One region of the Mesorhizobium sp. M1050 genome, then DNA from elsewhere that is predicted to be linked to it. Evidence: predicted binding sites of a transcription regulator. Region 1 holds the regulator's gene; the other holds the start of a gene.
The links. The regulator LexA, encoded in region 1, represses DNA repair genes until DNA is damaged. The targets are predictions, from matches to a motif close to TGTTCNNNNTGTGTTCNG.

Region 1 (3,691 bases):
CGGCCATCGTCGCCGAGGCTGACAGTTTTCCCACCGACCTCTACATCGCCGAAGGCGTTGCCTCGACCCGGGATGGGGTCCTTCTGCGCCTCGCGGGCGTCGACGCGCCAACCATCGAAGAGCTGATCGACGAAAGCGTCGCGGTGGTGCTGGTCAACCACGTCAATTACAAATCGGGTGAACTGCGCGACATGGCGGCGCTGACGCGCATAGCTCATGCGGCCGGAGTGCTGATCGTCTGGGATCTATGCCACACCGCTGGCGCTCTGCCAGTCGAGCTCGATCATGCAAAAGCCGATTTCGCTGTCGGCTGCACCTACAAGTACCTCAACGGCGGTCCAGGCGCGCCGGCCTTCATCTATGCCGCGCAACGCCACCACGGCGCGATCAGCCAGCCGCTCAGCGGCTGGTGGGGGCATGCACGGCCCTTTGCCTTCGAACGAGGCTATGTTGCCGGCACCGGTATCCGCCGCTTTCTGTGCGGCACGCAGCCGGTCCTGTCGATGCGGGCGCTCAAAGGTGCGCTCGCAATCTGGAACGACGTCGACGTGGCGGCATTGCGAAAGAAAAGCGTCGCGCTGACCGAACTGTTCATCCAGCTCGTCGAAGCGAAGTGCGGCGCCTATGGCCTCACGCTGGAGAGCACCCGCGACGCGACCAGGCGCGGCAGCCAGGTGTCGTTCGTTCACGATCATGGCTATCAAATCATGCGGGCGCTGATCGAGCGCGGAGTGATCGGTGACTTCCGCGCGCCGTCAACCATCCGTTTCGGATTTACGCCGCTCTATGTCGGCTACAAGGACGTGTGGCTGGCGGTCGAGGTGCTGGAAGACATTCTGCGAACGGATGCATGGAAGGACCAGCGTTTCGCCGTCAAGGAGGCCGTGACCTGACGCAGTCGTCCCAACTGTTGTCGCATCGTTGCCTCTTGGTCGGATGATGGAGGGACGAATTTCCAGTGCACAAATCCGGTTGCCGCTGCTGGCCAACACTGGCATCAACAAATTAACCAAGGTTGGCATTTTGGCTTCGTTTCGTTCACGGCAGACGAACGCATGGAAGGCTGGAAATGCCCCGTCGCGGATCCATGGGCAGCTCATGCCAAAGCTTGGGCCAACGATGGGCGGCAGCCCATTAACCATAACAATTTCAATGCCGGAAAGCGCCTTGTGACGGCATGCCGTGATCACCCAAGCGCGCTGGCGCGCGCCAAATAATTTCAGCGGCCTTAACAGATTCATTAAACTTTAAACGGTTGCAGAACACAACTGGAACATATAGTGTTTGTTCTGGGTTTGTTTTCTGATTCTGGTTTTTAGGTACCCTGGGGGCCGCCATGCTGACACGCAAGCAACACGAACTGCTGATGTTCATTCATGAACGCCTGAAGGAAAGCGGCATTCCGCCATCCTTCGACGAGATGAAGGAGGCGCTCGACCTTGCCTCCAAATCCGGGATTCATCGTTTGATCACGGCACTGGAAGAGCGCGGCTTCATTCGCCGGCTGCCCAACCGGGCACGCGCGTTGGAAGTGCTGCGGCTGCCGGATTCGATCGCGCCCGGCCTCAACGCCGCAAAAAAATTCTCGCCAAGCGTCATCCAGGGCAGTCTTGGTCAGGCCAGCGTCGGCCAGGGCGGCCTTGGCCGGCAGATCAAGCCGACGTCTTCGCGGATGCCTTCAGCCGGCAATGACGACGACGTGGTCTCCGCCGTGTCGATCCCTGTGATGGGGCGCATCGCCGCCGGTGTGCCGATCGATGCCATCCAGCACCAGACCCATTCGATCTCGGTGCCGCCGGACATGATCATGGGAGGCGAGCACTATGCGCTGGAGGTCAAGGGCGACTCGATGATCGAGGCCGGCATCTTCGACGGCGACACCGTCATCATCCGCAACGCCGATACGGCGAGCCCTGGCGAGATCATCGTGGCGCTGGTGGATGAAGAGGAAGCGACGCTGAAGCGGTTCCGCCGCAAGGGTGCCTCGATTGCTCTCGAAGCCGCCAATCCGGCCTATGAGACGCGGATTTTCGGACCAGACCGGGTCAAGGTGCAGGGCAAGCTTGTCGGCCTGATCCGCCGTTACTGAGGCAGCTGCGGTTTAACGACGGGCTTGTCCGGTCTCTTGAAGGGCGGCAGGCCCCTCGCCTCACGCGAAAACTTACGTTGCACGTGCCAAGGCCGGTAGGGCCTACCCACCGCAAAGCTGACCGTTGCCGGCGTGGTCGCCGACTGGCGATCGAAGAAGACGGCAGCACTGCCATTGCGAGCCAGTTGCCGTTTGGTGATGACGAGAACCAGCGGGTTGTGACAAGCGTCATAGGCCGTCGCGTCGTTGATGACGATCAGGTCGGCGAAGCCGCAGGCTTTCCAGGTGTCCTTTCGGTCCTCGACATAGGCAATGATAGCTCCGGACGGATGCCTGGCGAGACAAACGCCTGATGTGCAATAGAATGGCGCTCCCGGCGGCATTTCAGCCGCATCCTCGACGTCGAATTGCCCGTCGCCTTCGTCGAACACCTCCGGCGCGATAATGCTTTCGGATGTCAGCGCACGCTTCCAGTTGTCGACGGTGAATTCGTTCGGCCTGGCCCGGCTGACCGCGAGTTCGCCGCCGCCAATCGGCAGCGCCACCAGCCTTGCATCCTCCGAGACCAGCACGTCAGGTACGCGCGTATCCGAGACGGTCAACAGGCCGGCAAGCGCGAAGGGAAGCGCTGCGAGCCGCAACCATGTGGTCGCCATCGTCGCGATGACCAAGGCAATCGTCACCAGCACGACGGATTGCTGCGAAATCAAACCGATTGCGTCGACTGGCGAACGCTCGGAAATCCATCCGGACATCGCGATCATCACCGTCAGGCCTTTGCCCATCAGATAGAGGGCCGGCCAGTCAAACCCGAATGGCATCAGCAGCGCGCTGGCGACAGCCAGGAACATCACGACTGTTACGATAGGCATGATGGCCAGGTTGGCGAATAGGCTGAGCGGCGACACACGCTGAAAATGCCAGATGGCAAACAGCGCCGTGGCGCTGCCGGCGATGATGGATGTCATGGCAAGGCCGCCTGCCGCCAGCAGGAATTTTCGCGTCAGGAAGCCGGGCAAGGATCGCTTTGGCGGCGGTGGCCTCGCTTTCCCCGCACGATGATCCGCCCAGCCGGCATAGGCGCCGACCAGCGCGGCCGTCGCGGCAAACGACATTTGAAAACTCGGGCCGACCACTTCATGCGGCGACACCATGATGACGGCGATCGCCGAGATCGCCAGATTGCGCATCGTCAGCGCAGCCCGATCAAACAGAACGGCAATCAGCATCACCGCCAGCATGATGAAACTGCGCTCGGCGGCAACGACGACGCCTGAGATGACAAGATAGGCGGCGATCGAGAACAGTGCGGCGGCCGCAGCATACTTCTTGACCGGGCGACGCGCGGAAAAATTCGGAAACAGAGCGAAGGCGCCACGCAGCAAACCCATGATGGTGCCAGCGACCAGCGCCATGTGCAGTCCGGAAATGGAGATGATGTGATAGATGCCGGTACGCCGCATCGCCTCGTTCACGTCATCGGGAATGCCGGCGCGAACGCCGACGATCAGCGCCGCGGCGATCTCGCCTTCGGCGCCACCGACGCTGCCCCTGATGTGATCGGCAATGGCTTCACGGGCTTTTTCGATCCCCGAGGAAAGC
Region 2 (3,691 bases), on a different contig from region 1:
ATCGATCCGCCTGGACTGGCACCGCTGTTCCTCGCCGTGACACGCGGCATGAACCGCGAGGAGCGCCAGCAGGTTTCCGTCCGCGCCTCGATCATCGGCTTCCTGGTGATGGCGCTGTTTGCGGTTGCCGGCGCCTCCATCCTGTCGGTGTTCGGCATCACGCTGCCGGCCTTCCGGGTCGCCGGCGGTTTTCTGCTGTTCTTCATCGCTTTCGAAATGGTGTTCGAGCGACGGCAGGACCGCAAGGAGAAGATCGGCGACGTCGCCATCACCAAGGACATGATCCACAACATCGCCGCCTTCCCGCTGGCGATCCCGTTGATCGCCGGCCCAGGCGCGATTTCAGCGACCGTGCTGCTCTCCGGTTCCTTTCAGGGATTTGCCGCGCAGGCTGCCCTGGTCGGCATAATCTTCGTCTGCCTCGCCATCACCTACCTTGTGTTCGTGCTGTCGGAGCGCATCGACCGCATCCTCGGCCAGACCGGGCGTTCGATCCTCACCCGCCTGCTTGGCGTCATCCTGGCGGCGCTTGCCGTCCAGTTCGTCGCCGACGGCATCAAGGCGTTGATGGCTGGCTGAGCGGCGTCCCTGCTTCCCTACTGCCTACTCACGCCCGTATCGATCACTTCGAAGTCGTGTGTGATCGTAGCGGTCTTGGCCAACATAGCGGAGGCCGAGCAGTATTTCTCGATCGAAAGATCGATCGCCCGCTTGACCTTGTCGGTGGAAAGAGCCCGACCCTTGACCACGAAATGCATATGGATGCGGGTGAAAACCCTCGGCTCGGTTTCGGCTCGGTCGGCGTCAAGTTCGACGATGCAATCCTCGACCGCTTCCCGGCCCTTCTCGAGAATATGGACGACATCATAGGCCGAACAGCCGCCGGTCCCGATCAGCACCAGTTCCATCGGGCTCGGGCCCGGCGTCCTGCCTTCCGGCCCGGGCGCGGTTCCGAGTACGACCTTGTGGCCGCTACCGGACTCGCCGACGAAGGTGCGCTCCTCGACCCATTTTACGCGTGCTTTCACCTGACATTTCCTTCCACTCGAGTTCATCCGCCTCAAGAATTAAATCGGATCACGGCCGGCTCGCGCGACGCCAAAGACGACGTCGTGCATGACCCTGCCCGGCAACAGGGTGAAAATGCCGGCGCCAATCAACGCGAAAACGTAAAGTGAAATCATGACCTTGCGATGCTTGGCGACGCGCTGATTATGGGCGTGCCACACGGCCAGCGGCACGGTGACCAGCACCAGGATCGACAGGAAATGGATAGGACCGAAAGGGCCGATGAGGCGGATCTGATGAATCCAGAAACTCGAGACCGCGATGACCAGCATCAGCACGGCCCAGACATAGCCCGCGATGCGGTGGCGCGGGGTTCCCTTCGGCAGCACCAGCTGCGTGGCCCCTATCGCCAATGCGGCGAAGGCCGCAAAGGCATGCCAGGGTATAGGAGATGGCGCGGCAAGCAGCGGGTCCAGCGACATTGCCCCTCTCCGGCGGTTGCCCCTCTATTGTATGTCTTCAGAACGGAATTTCGTCATCCAGTTCGCGCGACGAACCGCCACCGCTCTTGGCACCGCCGCCACCGCGATTGAAGCCTTCGCTGGGGCTGGACTGGCCGAAATCGGAACCACGGCTGCTGCCACCACCGGCATAGCCGCCGACCTGTCCGCCCTCACCCTGCCCGCGTGCGTCGAGCATCTGCAGCTCACCACGGAACTTCTGTAGCACGACTTCCGTCGTGTACTTGTCGGCGCCGGTCTGGTCCTGCCATTTGCGCGTCTGCAGCTGGCCCTCGACGTAAACCTTCATGCCCTTCTTCAGATACTGCTCCGCCACCTTGGCGATGCCCTCATTGAAGATGACGACGTTGTGCCACTCGGTTTTTTCCTTGCGCTCGCCGGAATTCTTGTCGCGCCAGCTTTCCGACGTCGCGATGCGGATGTTGACGACCGGTTCGCCCGAATTCAGCCGGCGGATTTCAGGGTCCGCACCGAGATTGCCGACCAGAATGACCTTGTTGACGCTACCCGCCATGATATTTCTCCGCTTATCCAAAACCAATTTTTGTCGCAGCACCTTACAGGCTGCCGACGTCAGCCGCCTGCTAAGGCTGGCTTTTCCCACAACGTTTTTTGTTCTCTTTTCGTTCTATTGTATGTACGACGTTCTGTCAATGTTTGTCAGCAAGACGTAGTGTCCCAGTCCGAGATTTTCCATGAAATCGGGAATGGACCGGACGATCAAATGAAGTTCGTGGCACATGAGGAACCAGCAGCGCGAGCAATGGCGAGCAGGTGTGGAAACGCGTATGCAATGTATCAGCCAGCAACGGTGCATCGCAACTCTGCATATTCGAACAATGGGTCGAACCCACGGTCGGTGCCCCAACGCACTGGCATCCCGTGGAGGAAGTGCTGACCGTCATCGCCGGCAGGGCCGAGATGTGGATCGACGATGAGCACCGCGTCCTGACACCGGGCCAGTCTTTGGTTGTTCCCGCAAACAGGAAACATGGGTTCAAGAACGTCGGCACCGGAACGCTTCATATTCACGCCGTGCTCGCATCGCCGATCTTCGAGGCGACGTTTGATGGGCCTGTTGGGGCAGTGAGGCGCTGGCTTCCGGCAGTCTCGTGAAAACAGCACTTGCCAAATCAATAAGTGTATACTTATGCTTTGGCCATGATCGAAGCAGAGATTTTCCGGGCCCTGGCCGACCCGACGCGCCGAGCCGTCTTTGAGCGGCTCGGCTCTGGCGAAATGACGGTATCGGAATTGCGCACCGGCATGACGGTGTCGCAACCGGCGGTATCGCAGCATCTGGCGGTGCTGCGCGGCGCCGGCCTGGTGGTCGAGCGCCGCGCGGGCCGCAACGCCTATTACCGCGCCGACCCGCAAGGGCTAGCCCCCTTGCTCTCCTGGATCGAACGCTACCGGACCTTCTGGCCGGAACGCATCGAAAGACTGAAGGCGGTTTTGAAGGACATGGACCAATGAAAAACGTTCGATCGATGAAGGCCGATAGCCATCGCGAGATCTCTCCCGATGCGATCGAATTCGAGTATGACCTTGCCGAGCCGCCGGAAAAGGTATGGCGGGCTCTGACCGTGCCGGAGTTGCTCGCCGCCTGGATGATGCCGAACGATATCAGACCGCAGACCGGCAATCGTTTTGCCTTCGCCGGGCCGGACGCAGCGATCGAATGCGAAATTCTCGACGCCGAGCCGGAGAAGCTGCTGCGCTATTCCTGGCGGGAGCAGCCAGGCGACGCCGCGCGACAGGATAGCCTCGACAGCGCATTGGACAGCATTGTCACCTTCACACTTGCCCCTACAGTTTCCGGCGGCACCCATCTGCGCATTGTCCATGACGGCTTCGCCCGCAAGGCAATGCCCGCGGTCGCCATGGCGGGCGCCAACTGCCGGCTTTCACTCGACGCAACCGATTCACGCAAGCCAATCGCCGCAAACACGCCTCGCCTCTTGTTGCGTGCAGCCTGAACAGGGACAATGGAGAGAAGATCATGAGCGGTGTTGCCAGTCTGGTGCCGATGGTCATCGAGCAATCGAGCCGCGGCGAACGCGCCTTCGACATCTTTTCGCGGCTGTTGCGCGAACGCATTGTCTTTATCAATGGCGAGATCAACGACGACATCTCGGCGCTGGTCTGCGCACAGTTGCTGT

Region 2: a site for LexA is predicted at 2,143-2,160, ahead of NKH57_RS11825 (single-stranded DNA-binding protein). Genes of this name have one in related genera too.

What each region holds. Positions count from the first base shown of each region.
Region 1 covers NZ_JAMYMV010000065.1:24,116-27,806, forward strand. The annotation lists gene kynU (kynureninase) at 1-893, shown strand, start outside; gene lexA (transcriptional repressor LexA) at 1,337-2,089, shown strand; gene NKH57_RS26840 (ComEC/Rec2 family competence protein) at 2,083-3,691, opposite strand, start outside.
Region 2 covers NZ_JAMYMV010000015.1:83,810-87,500, forward strand. The annotation lists gene NKH57_RS11810 (MarC family protein) at 1-579, shown strand, start outside; gene NKH57_RS11815 (OsmC family protein) at 597-1,028, opposite strand; gene NKH57_RS11820 (DUF2306 domain-containing protein) at 1,068-1,490, opposite strand; gene NKH57_RS11825 (single-stranded DNA-binding protein) at 1,528-2,043, opposite strand; gene NKH57_RS11830 (cupin domain-containing protein) at 2,421-2,645, shown strand; gene NKH57_RS11835 (ArsR/SmtB family transcription factor) at 2,691-3,005, shown strand; gene NKH57_RS11840 (SRPBCC family protein) at 3,002-3,508, shown strand; gene NKH57_RS11845 (ATP-dependent Clp protease proteolytic subunit) at 3,532-3,691, shown strand, end outside.